Regions from separate parts of the Variovorax sp. J31P179 genome, predicted to be linked through region 2. Evidence: riboswitches for the same ligand, from Rfam matches in the RefSeq annotation. Region 2 holds a riboswitch; the other holds the start of a gene.
The links. A riboswitch is a leader RNA that binds a small molecule or an ion and turns the genes downstream of it on or off. The one in region 2 is predicted to bind glycine.
Positions count from the first base shown of each region.

Region 1: it holds a riboswitch for glycine, as region 2 does, so the genes downstream of both, QTI17_RS16270 (D-amino acid dehydrogenase) here and gcvT (glycine cleavage system aminomethyltransferase GcvT) in region 2, are expected to answer to the same signal.

Region 1 covers NZ_JASZYL010000005.1:500,204-505,284, forward strand. Annotated here, with positions in the region: gene QTI17_RS16265 (FAD-dependent oxidoreductase) at 50-1,279, shown strand; glycine riboswitch at 1,283-1,368, shown strand; glycine riboswitch at 1,384-1,492, shown strand; gene QTI17_RS16270 (D-amino acid dehydrogenase) at 1,581-2,978, shown strand; gene QTI17_RS16275 (FIST signal transduction protein) at 2,939-4,207, opposite strand; gene QTI17_RS16280 (PhaM family polyhydroxyalkanoate granule multifunctional regulatory protein) at 4,218-4,919, opposite strand; gene QTI17_RS16285 (VOC family protein) at 5,056-5,081, shown strand, end outside.
Region 2 covers NZ_JASZYL010000003.1:228,921-241,622, forward strand. Annotated here, with positions in the region: gene gcvP (aminomethyl-transferring glycine dehydrogenase) at 1-1,723, opposite strand, end outside; gene gcvH (glycine cleavage system protein GcvH) at 1,751-2,128, opposite strand; gene gcvT (glycine cleavage system aminomethyltransferase GcvT) at 2,192-3,352, opposite strand; glycine riboswitch at 3,402-3,517, opposite strand; glycine riboswitch at 3,528-3,630, opposite strand; gene QTI17_RS09230 (hypothetical protein) at 3,661-4,161, opposite strand; gene QTI17_RS09235 (TRAP transporter large permease) at 4,244-5,521, opposite strand; gene QTI17_RS09240 (TRAP transporter small permease) at 5,518-6,012, opposite strand; gene QTI17_RS09245 (TRAP transporter substrate-binding protein) at 6,103-7,074, opposite strand; gene QTI17_RS09250 (ABC transporter permease/substrate-binding protein) at 7,184-8,722, opposite strand; gene QTI17_RS09255 (alpha/beta fold hydrolase) at 8,845-9,639, shown strand; gene QTI17_RS09260 (ROK family protein) at 9,655-10,749, shown strand; gene QTI17_RS09265 (phospholipase D-like domain-containing protein) at 10,727-12,109, opposite strand; gene QTI17_RS09270 (glutathione S-transferase family protein) at 12,106-12,702, opposite strand, start outside.

The DNA.
Region 1 (5,081 bases), on a different contig from region 2:
CAGTAAGCGCTAACGCCCGCCGTTCATGCCCTCCCACAAGGATTCGGACATGCGCGTGGTTGTACTTGGCGCCGGCTTGCTCGGCGTGACTTCGGCCTATTACCTGCAACAGCTGGGCCACGAAGTGATCGTGGTGGATCGGCACGCAACACCAGCGGCCAAGGCGCGCGGCGTCGCTGCCGCCCGTCCCGGCGCAGCGACTGCGACCGCGCCGCCGAAGCGGCGCGGCAAGAAGCTCTCGACACTGCGCAGCCGCATCCGCCGCGGCTTTGCGCGCCTGATCGACCGCGCCGTGGGCACGCCGCCGAAGCGAGATCCGCTCGATCACCTGGTGCGCCTGGCCGCCTACAGCCGCAAGAGCGCGCGCGCCCTGGGCGACGAAACCGGCGTGCCGCACGGCGCCCGCACGGCCGGCCTCATGAACCTGTTCACCGACCCCGAGGCCTTTCGGACCCGGATGGCGAACGCCACCCACTGGTCGGGGCTGGGCTGCGAGGAGCGGCTGCTGTCGGTCGACGAGGCCATCGGCCTGGAACCGGCGCTGGCGGCCATGCGCAGCAAACTGGTCGGGGCCACCTACGCGCAAGAGGATCCGGCGCGCGACCCGGCCCAGTTCGCCGCCGGCCTGGTCTTCCTGTGCCGCGCCGCCGGGGTGCGCTTCCTGACCCGCCACACGGTGGTCGCGCTCAAGGAGCAGGACGGCCGCATCGACCATGTCGAGTTGCTCGATGGCGCCGGCCGGTCCACCACCTTGCGCGGCCAGGCCTACGTGCTGGCGCTGGGCGCGGCCAGCGTGCCGCACGCGGAAGAGCTCGGCATCGACATGCCGCTGCGCTTCGTGCGCGAATACATCGTCACGATGCCGATCCTGGATCCCGCCATGGCGCCGCGCATCGCGCTGCGCGACCGCCAGGGCAAGCTGCGCATCGTGCGGATCGAAACCCCGGCCGGCGACCAGCTGCGGATCCACGCGATCGTGATGGCCGGACTCGACGAGGAGGCCGAACCCGACTCCGACCGCTTCCAGGCGATCGTGCGCCGCACCGAGATGCTGCTGCCCGGCGTGGCCGACGCCAGCCGGGCCAGCTTCGACACGGCGATGCACGCGGTCAGCACCAACCGGCTGCCGATGATCGGCAAGACCCGGCTGCCCAACCTGTTCCTGAACACCGCGCCCGGCACCCGCACCTGGATCCACGCCTGCGGCGCCGGCAAGTCGATCGCGCGCATCGTCAGCGGCCTGCGGCCCGAACTCGACTTCGCGTTCCGGCGCCCTTAGAATCCGCCCACTGCAGGAGAGCGGGCCCACGGGCCCCACCGAAGGCGCAAACTCCCATAAACGCTCAGGTCGGCCCACGTGATGGGCCTGTACTGCACCAACTGTCAAAGCCGTCTGGAGAGCCATCGCGCCCGCGCGTGATGCACCGAAGGAGCAAACCCGCTGCGGGCGCAGCGGGTGAATCTCTCAGGTACCGAGGACAGGGGGAGCGGCAACTCGGACTTCCGGTCCGGTTGCCTTCGTTCCCGTCGGCAATCCGAACCGTCGCGTCCGAGCGCTGCAACCTTCAAGGGTTCTCGATATGCGCGTGATCGTTCTTGGCGCCGGCCTGCTCGGCGTGACCTCGGCCTACTACCTCCAGCAACTCGGCCACGAAGTGACCGTCATCGACCGCCAGGCCACGCCGGCGGCGGAAACCAGCTTCGCCAACGGCGGCCAGATTTCGGTCAGCCATGCCGAGCCCTGGGCCAATCCGGGCGCGCCGCTCAAGGTGCTGCAATGGCTGGGCAAGGAAGACGCCCCCCTGCTGTTCCGCATCCGCGCCGACATGCGCCAGTGGCTCTGGGGCCTGCAGTTCCTGCGCGAATGCACGCCGGCACGCACGCGCCACAACATCGAGCAGATCGTGCGCCTGGGTACGTACAGCCGCGACACGCTGCAGCAGCTGCGGCGCGACACCGGCCTGGCCTACGACCAGCGCACCCAGGGCATCCTGCACTTCTACACGACGCAAAAGGAGTTCGACGCCGCGCTGGCGCCAGCCGAGCAGATGCGCGCGCTCGGCTGCGACCGGCGCGTGATTTCGGCCGACGAGGCGGTGAAGCTCGAGCCCGCGCTGGCCCACATCCGCCCGCAGCTGGCCGGTGCGACCTACACGGCGGAAGACGAATCGGGCGATGCCAACCGCTTCGCGCGCGAGCTGGTCAAGCTGGCCGAGACGGCCGGCGTGCGCTTTCTCATGAGCCACACGGTGACCGCGCTGCGCGAGGCCGGCGGCGCCATCGACCATGTCGAGGCGACGGACAGCGAGGGCCGCTTCCAGCGCATCCGCGGCGATGCCTTCGTGCTGGCGATGGGCTCGCTGAGCCCGCTCTATGCGGCGCCGCTGGGCATCCGGCTGCCGATTTACCCGGCCAAGGGCTATTCGGTCACGATGCCGGTCAAGGACGCGTCCAGGGCGCACCAGGTCTCGCTGACCGACGACGAGTTCAAGCTGGTGTTCTCGCGCTACACCTCCGCCAGCGGCGACCGGCTGCGGATCGCCGGCACCGCCGAGCTCAACGGCTACGACCGCGACCTGAACCGGGTGCGCTGCGAGGCCATCGTGCGGCGCGTCGAGCAATTGTTCCCCGGTGCCGGCGACGCATCCCAGGCACAGTTCTGGACCGGACTGCGCCCGGCGACGCCGAGCAACGTGCCGCTGATCGGCGCCACCCGGCTGCCGAACCTGTTCCTGAACACCGGCCACGGCACGCTGGGCTGGACCCACGCCTGCGGCTCGGGCAAGTCGATCGCGCGGATCGTGAGCGGGCTGAAGCCGGAAGTCGACTTCGCGTTCACCGGGCCTCAAGGCGGCTCAGGCCGGCGCCGGGCCGCCCCAAGGCGGCCTGCGGCCCCCTCGTGGGGCAGCGAAGCACACGAAGTGGCGAGCGTGGGGGCTCAATCCCCCGCGGTGAAGACGGTCAGCACGCCGGTGTAGCCGTAGAGGTGATTGCGGGCGATCTCGCCGGCGGCGAAAAAGCCGACCAGCGGGACGTCGCCGAGGGCATGGCGCACGATCTGCAGCTCGGCACCGGGCGCGCCGAAATGCGGGCCGCCGCGGCCCGAACAGCTGACGTAGATGGCGCCCGCGATGCGGCGCGCCGGATGCGGCGCGGCCTCGGCCTCGCCGGCCGCGACTTCGCGCGCGGTGGCGAGCGTCTGCTCCTGCGGCTCCAGCTCCTCGCGGATCTCCGCGCAGACGCGCATCAGGTCGGCCCGCGCGGCCTGCGCGTTGCGGCGGCAGAAGCTCAGGCGCATCCCGGCCTCGGCGTTGTCGGCGATCGCCACGCCGCGACGCGTCGGGTCGAGGCCGATGATGTGGCGCACCCGGACGTCGGCGCCGAGATCGCCGGTGCGCCGGACGCCGTCGCTGCCGGCCTCGACCAGTCCGACCAGGGTCGCGCGGACCGCGTCGATCGCCTGCTCGGGGGCATCGAGCGAGACCCGCAGGTCGGCCAGCAGCACGTCGAGCGCGGGCTGGCCATCGAGCGCCAGCAACAGGTTGCCGTCGGCCTCGGTGATCTCGCGTTCGCGCGAGACCGGCTGGCAGCCCTGGGTCACGCGCGAGACCAGGCGTACGCCCTCGCCGAACACCACGCCCGACAGGCCGCCCGAGAACACGCCGCCGACCGCGCCATGGCCGCGGATGTTGCCATTGCCGCCGATCGCGAACTGCAGCGAGCCGACCCGCCCGGAGGACAGGCCGCCGAACAAATAACCGGTGTCGGTGCGGTCCGCCATCTCGGCGATCAGTTCGCCGAGTTCGGGTGTCCGCGGGTCGGCATGGACCAGTGCCGTGTGGGCCGCGAAGCCGCTCATTTCGGAGCTGGCCAGCGGCGCCACGCCGGAAAACACCCGGTACTGGTCGCTCGGCAGCTCGCACAGCATCACGCTGAGCGCCGGCTCGTCGAAGTACTCGGCGTTGTTGGCGGCCACGCCGACGCCCACCGTCCCGGTCCAGTCGGTGATCTCGGGCAGCTCGGCGCCCAGGTGATCGAGGATCTCCTGGGCATCTTCCCCGTAGTGGTCGGTGATGTAGAGCAGGCCCAGCGACGGCGCGCGGGCGTAGTCCGGCAGCGCCATCTGCGCCCGCAGCTGCGCCAGCACCAGGCCGGCCGCCATGCGCCATTGCGGATGGGTGGCGTGCCCGCTCGGAAACAGCTTCATGGCTGGCCTTTCAGCCCGCGCGCTTGCGCGCCGGCGCAGGTCGCTTGGCGGACGCGCTGGCGCCGCGGCGCGTGGCCGGCGCCTTCTTGGCGGCGGCGGCCGGCCTCTCGGCGGCCCGGGCCGTTGCGGACGCTGCGCCAGAGCCCGCGTGATCGCCCAGCGGCTGCGGCATCACCGGCATCTTGAGCTGGGAGGCTTCCTGCAGCGCCGAACTGGCGATCTGCTGGAACTGCTGGGTCAACGCACCCCACCACTGGACCGGATCGACGACGCCAGCCGAGTCCTGGGCGGCGGCGGCCTTGGCGCGCTTCGGCGCCGGTGACTCTTCGGCCTCCGGCTGCGCTTCGGGTTCGGGTTCGGGTTCGGGTTCGGGCGCGGCGGTCGGGGTCGGCCGGGTGAAGGCGTTGGCGAGGTCTTCCATGCGGACGTTCATGCCGCGCAAGGTCGAGAGCGTCATCTTCTGCACCTCGAGCGCCTGGATGGTCGCCTTCAGCGCGTGGCCGTTCTGCTCGAGCCAATACTGCACGGTCTTGAGCTCCTGGATGCGCTTGTCGACCTCTTCGACGCTCAGCGTCGGCGCCACCCAGCTCGACAGGCTCGGCAGGCCGGGCACGGCGCCGGGCGAAGCGCTGGCGCCGCCCGTCAGATTCTTGAGGAAGTCGAAGCCCGGAACGAACTGACTGAAGGCGAAGGGCTTGCTGGCGTCGCTCATGGCGTGCTCCGGGTCTGTGTTTGTTGTCCGGGCAGCTTACTCCAAGCGTCAGGGCTTTTGGGGTGCCCGGCTGCATCCGGCACTCGCCATGAGGGCCCGGCTTGTGGACAATGCCCAAACAGACACAGAAAGACACATGTCCATCTTCCATCTCGCCTTCCA
Region 2 (12,702 bases):
GGCTGATGCCCGCATAGCCGGTCGCCTCGCAAAGCCAGGCGCGCAGCTGGGCATCGAGCTGCGCATAGCCCAGCAGCTGGTCGGCCGGCGCGAACGGATGGATGTTCGCGAACTCGGGCCAGGTGATCGGGATCATCTCGCTGGTCGCGTTGAGCTTCATGGTGCAGCTGCCGAGCGGGATCATGCTGCGGTCGAGCGCCAGGTCCTTGTCGCTCAGGCTGCGGATGTAGCGCAGCATCGCGGTCTCGCTCTTGTGGGTGTTGAACACCGGATGCGCCAGGAAGCCGCTCGTGCGGCGCAGGCCCTCGGGAATGCGGATGCTCACCGTGGCGGCGATGGCATCGAAGTCGGGTCCGCGCGTGCCTTCGGTCGCGAACAGGCCCCACAGCATCTCGACGTCGGCGCGCGTGGTGGTCTCGTCGAGCGACAGGCCCAGATGCTGCTGCAGGCGACAGCGCAGGTTGACGCCCGCCGCTTCGGCGCGTTCGTGGATGGCCTGGGTGTCCTCGCCGGTGCGGATGGTGAGCGAATCGAAGGCGGTGTCGTTGACCAGTTCGCGGCCCATCTGCTCCAGGCCCTGTGCGAGCACCGCCGTCAGCAGGCTCACCCGCTGCGCGATGCGGCGCAGCCCTTCGGGTCCGTGGTAGACCGCGTACATGCTGGCGACCACCGCCGGCAGCACCTGCGCGGTGCAGATGTTCGAGGTCGCCTTCTCGCGCCGGATGTGCTGCTCGCGCGTCTGCAGCGCGAGCCGATAGGCCGGCTGGCCGTGGGCGTCGACGCTGACGCCGACCAGCCGGCCGGGCAGCGAGCGCTTGAACTCGTCGCGGCAGGCCAGGTAGGCCGCATGCGGGCCGCCGTTGCACATCGGCATGCCGAAGCGCTGGGTGGTGCCGCAGACGATGTCGGCGTCCCACTCGCCGGGCGGCGCCAGCAGGGTCAGGGCCAGCAGGTCGGCGGCGACGCAGAAGGCCGCCTGGCACTGGTGGGCGTGGCCTGCCAGCGGACGCAGGTCGTGCACGTGGCCGGTGGTGGAAGGGTATTGCGCCAGGGCGCCGAAGAAGCCGCCGCTGGCCATCAGCAGCGGCAGCGGCTCGGTGGCGGTGCTGACCTTGACCACGATGCCGAGCGGCGCTGCCCGGGTGCGCAGCACCTCGATGGTCTGAGGATGGCAGTCGCCCGAGACCAGGAACACGTTGCTCTTGCTCTTGACGCTGCGCCGCGCCAGCGTCATCGCCTCGGCCGCGGCGGTGGCCTCGTCGAGCATCGAGGCGTTGGCGATCGCCATGCCCGTCAGGTCGCAGACCATGGTCTGGAAATTGACCAGCGCCTCCATGCGGCCCTGCGAGATCTCGGCCTGGTAGGGCGTGTAGGCGGTGTACCAGGCGGGGTTCTCGAGTACGTTGCGCAGGATCACGCCCGGCGTGTGGGTGCCGTAGTAGCCCTGGCCGATGAAGCTCTTCGCCACCTTGTTCTTCGCCGCGATCGCCTTGAGTTCGGCCAGCGCGTCGGCCTCGGTGATCGGCGCCGGCAGCCGCATCGGCCGGCTGCGGCGGATCGCCGGGGGCACGATGCCGTCGATCAGTTCGGCGCGCGTGGTCGAACCGATGGCCGCGAGCATCGCCGGCTCGTCTTCGGCCTCGATGCCGATGTGGCGGGCGATGAATTCTTCGGCGTTCTGCAGTTCGCGCAGCGAGGGATGGGAAGGCACGGGCGTCGGCATGGAGGGCTCGGGTGGTGGGCGTGGGAATCAGTTGTCGGCGGAGAACTTCTCGTAGGCGGTTTCATCGAGCAGCGGCTCGAGCTGGGCCGGCTCGCTCACCCGCACCTTGAAGAACCAGCCTCCGTCCATCGGCGCACTGTTGGCCAGCGAGGGATCGGCGCGCAGGTCTTCGTTGACTTCGATGATTTCGCCGGAGACCGGCATGAAGACGTCGGCCGCGGCCTTGACCGATTCGACGACACCCGCGACCTCGCCCTGGGCAAATTTCTTGCCGACTTCGGGCAGGTCGACGAAGACCACGTCGCCGAGCGCGTCCTGTGCATGCACCGTGATGCCGACGGTGACCAGTGCCGCGTCGGCTTCCTGCCGCACCCACTCGTGGTCCTTGGTGTATTTGATGGTCATGGGGAAAACTCCTTGGAAAAAAGGCTGGCTTGGAGAAATCGGAGAATTTGGAGAAGAGGGGCGTCAGCCGCGGTAGTACCGGGCCGGCACGAAGGGCAGCGTGCTGACTTCCATCGGCACCGGCTTGCCCCGCACCATGGCCTGCAGCCGGGTGCCCGGTTCGGCATAGGCCAGCGCGACGTAGCCCATGGCGACCGGCCGGTCGACGCTGGGGCCCAGCAGGCCGCTGGTGACCTGGCCGATGGGCAGGCCCTCGAAGGATTCCAGCACCGTGCCCTCGCGCACCGGCACGCGCTCCAGCGCGACCAGGCCGACGCGCTGGCGCTTCAGCGTCTCGTGGTCGAGGTGGCCGGCGGTGCCGCTGGCGGCAGTCAGCTGGGCCAGCACCCTGGCCGCGCCCGGAAAACCGCCTTCGCGTGCACCGCCGCTGCGCCGGACCTTCTGGATCGCCCAGCTCAGCGCCGCTTCGACCGGTGTCGTGTTTTCGTCGATGTCGTTGCCGTAGAGGCAGAGGCCGGCCTCGAGCCGCAGCGAATTGCGGGCTCCCAGGCCGATCGGCTGGACCTCGGGCTGGGCCAGCAGCAGCCGGGCCAGCGCTTCGGCGTCCTGGGCCGTGACCGAGATCTCGAAGCCATCTTCGCCGGTGTAGCCGCTGCGCGTGGCGAAGGCCTCGATGCCGCCGATCCGGACCGGGCCGCCGGTCATGAAGACGAAGCGCTCGATGCCCGGCGACAGGCGCGCCAGCACGGCCGCGGCCTGCGGACCCTGGAGCGCGAGCAGCGCGTGGTCGGGCATCGGCTGCACCTGGCAGCGCTGGCCGATCCGGGCCTGGATGTGGGCGATGTCGGCGGCCTTGCAGGCGCCGTTGACGATCACGAACAGCGAGTCGTTGCCTTCGTTGAAGAACATCAGGTCGTCGAGGATGCCGCCCTGGTCGTTCAGCAGCAGGCCGTAGCGCTGCTTGCCCGGCGCCAGGCCGATCACGTCGACCGGCATCAGGCTCTCGAAGGCGGCGGCCGCATCGGGCCCCACCAGGCGCAACTGGCCCATGTGGGAGATGTCGAACAGGCCGGCGGCTGCGCGGGTGTGCTTGTGCTCGGCCATCAGACCGGCGGGGTATTGCACCGGCATGGTGTAGCCCGCGAAGGGCACCATGCGGGCGCCGAGCTCCAGGTGCAGGCCGTGGAGCGGGGTCTTCAGCAGTACGTCGGATGCGGCGGCCAAGGGCGGTTCTCCAAAGGGGCAGTGCTTGTTCCATGACGAGAAGCCATGGGCCACCCCTGCTGTCCGCTTTACCTGAGAGATTCGCCCCACGATCGGGGTTTGCTCCTTCGGTGGGCGGCACGGCACGCCTGGCGTGCCGAACCACCTCTCTCCAGCAAGGAAACGCCCGGACCCGGGCGCCTTGTCAGTCCTTTTGCCTGAGCGTTCGGGCCCTTGTTTGGGGGGACCTGCGCCTTCGGCGGCCCCACCGCGGCGGGACGCTCTCCTGACCGGGGAAGTGTAAGGGAATCGGGAGCCGGCCGGCGACTTCAGTGCACCGGCGATGCCGGAAGCAGTTTCTCGATGCGCTCGCGGATCGCCTCCGCGCGCGGGGCGCCCGCCGCCTGCTCGATCTCGCCGAGCATCGCGCGGGCGGTGACCAGCATCGAATCGCGGTCGCGCGCCTCGCGCAGCGCTTCGCGGAAGCGCTCGGCCAGCACCGGGTCGCGGCGCACGAACATGCGCTCGCAGAGGTCGAACAGGAACATGCGGGTGGTGGCCAGCGAGGGCTTGCCGTCGAAGATGTCGGCCGCGACCGGCGCCGCTTCGATCACTTCGACCGCTTCGACCTGGCGCCCCTGCAGGAAGCCCTCCTGCAGCAGGTGGCGCGCCACCCGGCCGGCTTCCTCGCGGCCGCCGAACAGGGCGCCGAAATCGGTCAGCGAGCGCTGGCCGTCGGCCATCAGCAGCAGGGCGCGCTCGCGCTGCCCCAGCGTGCGGCGGCCGGGCAGGAGTTCGTGGCGCGCCTTGTCGGTCTTGGTGAGGAACATGGGATGCTGCGGCGTTGCGGTGGGCAAGCGCCGCAGCATGGGCCCTGCGCGTGACGGCTTCGTGAAACCGCCCGCGCCGGCGCTACTTGGCGTAGACCAGGTCGCGCAATCCGAGCGAGATGCCGGGCACGTACGTGACCACCATCAGGCAGGCCAGGATCACCAGCACGAAGGGGATCAGGTAGGGAACGATCCGGTCCAGCGAGATGCGCGCCACCGTGCAGGCCGCGAACAGGTTGACGCCGAAGGGCGGGGTGATCATGCCCAGTGCCAGGTTGACCACCATCACCAGCCCGAAGTGCACCGGATCGATGCCGAAGTGCTGCGCCACCGGCGCCAGGATCGGCGCCAGCACGATGATCGCCGCGCTGGTCTCGATGAACATGCCGATCACGAACAGCGCCGCATTGACGCCGAGCAGGAACATCGCTGGCGACTGCAGCACCTCCTGCAGCCAGCGGCCGATCGCGTCGGGCACGCCGGCACGCGTGATCAGGAAGGCGAACAGGCCGGCGTTGGCGATGATGAACATGATCACCGACGAGGACACCACCGACTTGCGCAGCACCGCATAGAGCTCGGCCGGCCGGATCTCGCGATAGATCAGCGTGCCGACGATCAGCGCGTAGAGCACCGCCACCGCCGACGCCTCGGTGGGCGTGAAGATGCCGCCGTAGATGCCGCCGAGGATGATCACCGGCATCAGCAAGGCCCAGCCCGCACGCCAGGTGGCGGTGCCGACGCTGAGCCGGCCTTCGCCATCGTTCTTGCCCAGCCCCTTGAACTTGCAATAGACATAGACGAAGGCCATCAGCGCCAGGCTGATCAGGATGCCCGGGCCGAAACCGGCGATGAACAGCTCGCCGATCGAGACCTCGGCGCTGACGCCGTACAGGATCATCGGGATCGAGGGCGGGATGATCACGCCGAGCTCGGCGCTGGTGGCCTGCAGCGCGGCCGCGTAGCCGACCGGGTAGCCGTGCTTGATGAGCGCCGGGATCAGGATCGCGCCGATGGCGAAGGTGGTCGCCACCGAGGAGCCCGACACCGCGGCGAAGATCATGCAGGTCAGCACGCAGGTCATCGGCAGGCCGCCCTGCACCCCACCCACGAGGCTCTTGGCGAAGTCGACCAGCCGGCGCGAGATGCCGCCGGTTTCCATCAGGTTGCCGGCCAGGATGAAGAAGGGGATGGCGGCGAGGGGAAACTTGTTGATCGCGTTGAACATCTCCTTGACGGAGATCAGCATGTTCGCGTTGGAGGCCTGGATGCCGAGGATCGAAGCCAGCCCGATCGAGACGGCGACGGAGATGGTGAGTGCGAAGCACACCACCATCGTGATGACCATCACCGGCGTCATTGGGCGGTTTCCAGTTCGTTGCGCTGCGGGTCGATCAGGTTGGCGACGATGCCGATCACGCAGAACAGGCCGCCCACGGGGAGCGCCACGTAGGCCCAGAACATCGAGATCGATTCGAGGCCGGCCATCGACTGCACGCTGCCGCGCTGCGCGTAGTCCCAGCCCCACCAGATGATCACCGCGATCAGGGTCAGCGCGGCCAGGCACACCACCCAGTCGAGCACCCGACGGACCTTCGGCGGGCTCCAGCGGTAGAGCACGTCGACGCTGACCATCGCCCCCTGGCGGAAGGCGGTCGGGATGCCCATGAAGACCATCCAGATCAGACTGATGCGGATCAGGATCTCGGACCATTCGGCCGGTTGTTCGAGCACGAAGCGGGTGACGATCTGGAACACGCCGAGCGAGGAGGCGACCACCAGCATGAAGCAGGCGATCGCCATCGCCAGGCCGGTGGTCCAGCGGTCGAGTGCGAGGAAGGCGGATTTCATAGGGGCATCAGGGAATCGAACGAAAAAGCGCCCGCCAGTGAGACTGAGCGGGCGCGCGCTGCCGCGAGCATGTCGCGGCCGCGGATGGCATTACTTGACGTCGCGGATCTTGTCGAGGTTGGCCTTGCCGAACTGCTTCTCGAAGTCGGCGTTGACCGGCGCCAGCGCGGCGACGAACTTGGCCTTGTCGACGTTGTCGATCACGGTCATGCCCTTGGCGCGCAGGTCGGCCACGCCCTTGGCGTCGTCCTCGTCGACACGGGCCCGGTTGGCCTTGATGGCTTCCTTGGCGGCGTCCAGGAAGGCCTGCTTGTCGGCGGCGCTCAGCTTGTCGAAGGCGGCCTTGTTCATCACGAAGATGCAGGGCGAGTAGACGTGGCCGGTCAAGGTGAGGTGCTTCTGCACCTGGTCGAACTTGGCCGAGATGATGACCGGCAGCGGGTTTTCCTGGCCATCGACCGTGCCTTGCTGGAGCGCGGTGAAGACCTCGGGGAAGGCCATCGGCGTGGTGATGATGCCGAAGCCCTTGTAGGCCGCGATGTGCACCGGGTTCTCCATGGTGCGCATCTTCAGGCCCTTCAGGTCTTCGGGCGCCTTGACGTCGCGCTTGCTGTTGGTCATGTGGCGGAAGCCGTTCTCGCCCCAGCCCAGCGCCTTGAAGCCCTTGGCGTCGAACTTGCCCAGCATCTCCTGGCCGATCGGGCCGTCGAGCACGGCGCGCGCATGCGCCTTGTCGCGGAACAGGAAGGGGACGTCGAGGATCTTGGTCTCGGGCACGAAGTTGGGCACCGGGCCGGTCGACGAGAAGGCGAGTTCCTGGGTGCCCAGCTGCACCGCCTCGATCGATTCGCGTTCGCCGCCGAGCGAGCCGTTGTAGAAGGTCTCGACCTTGTAGCGGCCGTTGGTGCGCGCGGCGACTTCCTTTGCGAAGGTGTCGATGGCGACGCCCTGGTGCGAGTTCTGCGAGGTCGAGATGCTGATCTTCATCGTCGTCTGCGCAAGGGCCGCGCTCGCGATGCCAAAGCCGAGGATCAGGCCTGCGGCCAGTTGGCTCAATTTCATGGGGAAGTCTCCTGAGTGGGAAGGTGTGCGGGCTCGCCCGCGAAGCAACCCTCGACTATGCGGCAAATACCGGACTCGCGACGTCGGGACTTTCACGGACATCACATGTTCAGGGCGCCCGCGCCGCGCGGCGGCGCCGCATGAAATGTTCGAGCGCCTCGAACAAGGCCTCGCTCAGAAGCGCCAGCGCAGCGGCGGGCACCGCGCCCGCGACCAGCAGTTCGCGGTCGTTCAGCGCGAGACCGGTCACGATGCGTTCGCCGAAGCCGCCGGCACCGATGAAGGCGGCGATGGTGGCGGTGCCGATCGCGATGGTGGTCGCGGTGCGCACGCCGGCCAGCAAGGTCGGCATGGCCAGCGGCAGCAGCACCGCGCGCAGGTTCTGGCCGCCGGTCATGCCGAGCGCGGTGCCGGCGTCGCGCAGGCCGGTGGGCACCTCGGCCAGGCCGGTCACGGTGTTGCGCATGATCGGCAGCAGCGAATAGAGCGTCAGCGCGATCAGCGCCGGCAAGGTGCCGATCGCGCCGAGCAGAGAGATCAGCACGGCCAGCAGCGCCAGCGAGGGAATGGTCTGCAGCAGCCCGGTCAGGCCCAGGACCAGCGCGCGCAATCGCAGGTGGCCGAACACCGCGACCCCGACCGGCACCGCGATCAGGATCGCGACACCGACCGAGATCGCGACCAGCATCAGGTGCTGGCGCGCGAGCCGGCCGAGGTCGGGCCCGAACAGCTTGGCCATGAAGCCGCGGGCGCCTTCGCCGCTTCTCGGCGCAGCCCCCGCACCCGGTTGCGCCGCGGCCAGGAAATCGCGTGCGATGACGTCGAAGGCCACGCCCTGCAGCTCGGCGCGCGCGTTCATCGCGATCATGGCGTGCTCGTCGATCCGGCCCTCCAGCTGTTGCAGCGCCGCCCAGGCCGCCGGCAGCCGCGCCGGCAGGTCGAGGCGGTACAGCAGCACGGCGTCGTAGCGGGGAAAGTAGTGCCGGTCGTCCTCGAGCACGCGCAGGCCGAGGTGGTCGATCTTGGCGTCGGTGGTGTAGATGTCGATGACGTCGATCTGCTTGGCGGCGATCGCTTCATAGGCGAGGCCGTGGTCGAGTCCGGTCGGCGCCTGAGTGAAGCCATAGCGGGCCGCCAGGCCCTGCCAGCCGTCCGCGCGGCCGATGAATTCGTTCGAAAGGCCGAAGCGCAGTTCGCGCCGGCCGGCCAGGTCGCTCAGGGTGCGGATGCCGAGCCGCTCGGCGTCGGCGGCCCGCATCGCGAGCGCATAGCCGTCGTTGAAACCGAGCGGCACCGCCGCGCCGAGCCCGAGCGGGCGCAGCGCGGCGTTCATGGCCTCGCGCGACATCGAGGCCTGGCCCTTGAGGATCTCGAGCGCGATGGTGCCGGTGTATTCGGCGTAGACATCGATGCCGCCGGATCTCAGCGCCTCGTAGACGATCGCCGTGTTGCCCAGCCCTTGCCGCACCACCGGGGCGACGGCGGTATGCGGCGCCGCGGTCTGCGCCAGCACCTCGGCCAGGATGTAGGACTCGGTGAAGCGTTTGGAGCCTGCGCGCAGCGGTTGCTCCTGGGCCGCGGCCAGGGCGGTGCCGAGTAGGAAGATGAAAGCCAGGGCGGCGAGCCCGGTGCGGCGCAGCAGTTGCATCGCGGCCAGTGTATCGGCGCCGGCACCCGCGCGCCGCCCTGGTGTCGACGGTTGGGGTCCTTCTCCTACAGCCGATGGTGCGCGCCTCTGATTCGAGCACGCGCATCCGGCCAGAATAGTGAGTGGTGCTCATCAACTATGTCCGTCGCGGCCAGGGAAAGCCTTTGTTGCTCGTGCACGGGCTGGGCAGCAACTGGCGGACCTGGCAGACCATCCTCGACCCCCTGGCCGCCGAGCGCGCGGTGGTGGCGATCGACCTGCCCGGCTTCGGCAAGAGCCCGCCGCTCGAAGGCGAGGTCACGTTGCGCAAGCTGGCGAGTGCGGTGGCCCGCTTCCTGGACGAACACGATCTGTGCGGTGCCGACGCGGTCGGCAGCTCGATGGGTGCGCGCCTGGTGCTCGAGCTGGCGCGCCGCGGCCAGGTGCTCGGCACCGTCGTGTCGCTGGGACCGGGCGGCTTCTGGGCCGGCCGTGAGCACCTGGCCTATCAAATCTCGGTCTGCCTGTCGATGCGGCTGGCGCGCGGCTTCGAATCCGCCATGCCCGCCCTGGTCGGCCATGCGTGGGCGCGCACCCTGCTGCTGGCGCGGTTCTCGGCGCAGCGCCACCGGCTGTCGCCGGCGCTGGTGCTGGAGGAGATGCACGGCTACGCCGCGGCGAAATCCTTCCAGCTCATGCTGGACGATTTCGTTCGCGGATCGCCGCCGCTGGAAGGCGCGGCCCTCGGCACGCTCGCCAAGCCCGTCGTGATCGGCTGGGGCCGGCTCGACAAGGTGTGCCTCCCGCGACAGGCGGCGCGCGCGCAGGCGCAGTTCCCCGACGCCCGGCTGCACTGGTTCGAGCGCTGCGGCCACTATCCGCACTGGGACCAGCCCGAAGAAACCACCCGCCTGATCCTCGACACCACCGCTGATTGAAATGCACCTGCCGCAATGAAGAAACACCACCCGCACGACCACCCGCACGGCGCCCGCGAACTCCCTTCGGTCATGGTCGACGGCTACAGCCTGCAGCTGCGCGGCAAGGATGGCTTCATCGGCGACCAGGCCAGCCAGACCGCGTTCAGGCAGCTGCTGGAGCGCTGGCGCCAGCGCCGCCGCCGCAAGGGCAATGATCCGCTGGGCGGCATGCATTCGAAGGATCTCAGCAAGCGTGAACTCGACGAGGCTCTGGGAGAGACGAAGACCTCCGAGGCCGCCGACATGCTGCACGGCGCGATCGAGGAATTCGCGGAAGAACTGGCCTGGGTGATCGATCGCTTCATGCGCCAGCCTTCGTGGAAAGGCGTGCAGCGGATCGTGATCGGCGGCGGCTTTCCGGGCAGCGACGTCGGCGAGCGTGCGGTGCTGCAGGCGGCGGCGATCCTGCAGCACATGAAGGTTTCGGTCGAACTGGCGCGGATCTGCCACGAGCCCGACGACGGCGGCCTGCTGGGCTGGGTTCACCTTTTGCCGCCGCCGATGCGGAAGGGGCACGATGCCATCGTCGCGCTCGACATCGGCGGCACCAACGTGCGCTGCGGCATCGTCAAGCTGCGCAAGAAGCGGGCGCCGGACCTGTCGAAGGCCAAGGTGGTGCGGCGCGAGAAATGGCGGCATGCGGACGACGGTCCGAGCCGCAAGGTGCTGATCGACCGGCTGGCGGAGATGGTCGAGTCGCAGATCCGCTACAGCAAGAAGCAGGGGATCCGGCTGGCGCCTTTCATCGGCATCGCCTGTCCGGGATTGATCCGGAAGGACGGCTCGATCTCGCGCGGCGCACAGAACCTGCCGGGCGATTGGGAGAGCGACAACTTCCACCTGCCGAGCGAACTCGTCAAGCGGCTGCCGCAAATCGCCGGCGAGCCGACCGTGGCGCTGATGCACAACGACGCCGTGGTGCAGGGTCTGAGCGAATTGCCGTTCATGCAGGACGTGAAGCACTGGGCGGTGCTGACCATCGGCACCGGGCTGGGCAATGCCAGCTACACCAACAAGACCGGGCCTGGCAAGAAAGACAAGAAGGCTAAAGCTGGAAAGCGATCGTGAGCAGCAGCCCTTCGGCCACGTCGCGGACGAGGCCCGGCCTGCGCGCCCGGTAGGTCTCGCCGGCTGAGGCCGTGGTCTCGATCCATTGCGCCAGCCAGTCGACCTCGGCACGGCCGTAGAACACCACCGCCGCCTCGTGGTTGAGCAGCAGGCTGCGCAGGTCGAGGTTGATCGAACCGCACAGCGCCAGGTCCTCGTCCATGACCACCGCCTTGGCATGCGCCATGAAGGGGAGCATCTTGAACATCACGCCGGCGCGGGCCAGGTCGCGCATGGTGCGGGCGCGCACGAAGTCGGCGAGGCGGTGGTTCGACCGGGCCGGGATCGCGATCGTGACCTGTACGCCGCGCCGGGCGGCGAGCCGCAGCGCATCGCGCAGCCCGTCGCCGGGGACGAAGTAGGGCGTCACCGCGAGCAGCCGGTGCTCGGCGCGGAAACAGGCGTCGATCAGCAGTGCCTGCGCCGTGTCCTCGGTCTGGTCGGGGCCGCTGGGCAGGAACTGCGCCGGGCCGCCGTGGTCCTGCGGGCCCGCATCGGCCGCGATGGGGCGCGACTGGCGTCCGCGCACCGATGTCCAGTCGTGGTCGAACTGGCGCGCCGCCGCGGCCGCCGCGTCGCCGCGCAGGTCGAAGGACAGGTCGCGCCAGGCCACTGGATGGGCGTCGTTGCCGGTGAAGTATTCGCCCGCCAGGTTGCGGCCGCCGGACCAGAGCCAGTGGTCGTCGGCGATCGTGAGCTTGCGATGGTTGCGGAGGTTGCGCGGGCCGCTGCGCCGCAGGCTGAAGATCGGCCGGAACACCGCGACCTCGGCGCCGGCATCGCGCAGCGAATCGAAATGCGTGCGCGGCAGCGACAGGGCGCCGAAGCCGTCGAGCAGCACCCGCACCTTGACCCCGCCGCGGGCCCGGCGCGACAGGCGGTTGATCACCTCGTGGCCGAGCGCGTCGTCGCCGATGATGAAGGTCGAGACGTCGAGCGAATGGCGGGCGCTTTCGATCACCTCGAACAGCGCGTCGCGCGCGCCCGCGCCGTCGGAATGCAGCCGCGTGTCGCAGCGGCTCGGCGCCGCGAGGCCGAAGCTCTCGACCAGCTCGGCGGCCCAGTGTCCCGCCGGCGCCGAGCGCGGCGGCCGGGGAAGGCCCACCGGCCGGAGCTTGCGCTGGCCGAACACCAGGTACATCGGCAGGATCACATAGGGCAGCAGCGCCAGGCCCATGACCCAGGCGATGGCGGTGGTGGGCGCGCGCTGCTCGCGTCGCGCCCGGGTCGTCAGCACGTAGACCAGCAGGGCGAAGGTGACGACCAGCAGATGCTGCGACGGCGAGGGCAGCCAGTCGAGCAGGTCGTCGATCTGGTTCACGGGCGGGCCAGCGCCTGCAGGTGCGGTGGCACCGGACGGCCCTCGGAAGCCAGGAACCGCATCATCGCGCCGACCACCTCGCGCACCGGCGGCCGCGCGCCGACGCGTTCGCGCCAGGCCAGCAGGCGCGGCGTGGCCTGCGTCATCGGCGCGCCCTTGCGCTCGGCGAACACCTGCGCCATGTAGAAGGCGATGTCGACGAAGGAGTAGCCGCCCGCAAGGTACTCGCGCGCGGCGAGAAGCGGCTCGAGCCTGGCGTAGAAGGCGGCGCAGCCGGCGCAGGCCGCGACCGCGGCCGGGCTCTGCATGTCGTCCTGCAGCCCGAACAGCTTGATCACGTGCGGGAAGAACACCTCGTCGGATTCGAGCTCGAGCCGGCGCGCGTGGGCTCGGGCCGCCACGTCGCCGGGCCACAGGGCGGGCTCGGGGAAGCGGTCTTCGAGGTACTCGAAGATCTGGGTCGAGTCGAACAGTTCGACCTCGCCGTCGATCAGCACCGGCACCTGCCGTTTCGGATTGACCCGCAGCACCTCCGGGTGCCTGGGCTCGTAGCGGTCGTCGCGGTCGAAGGGCACCATGATGCACTCGAAGGC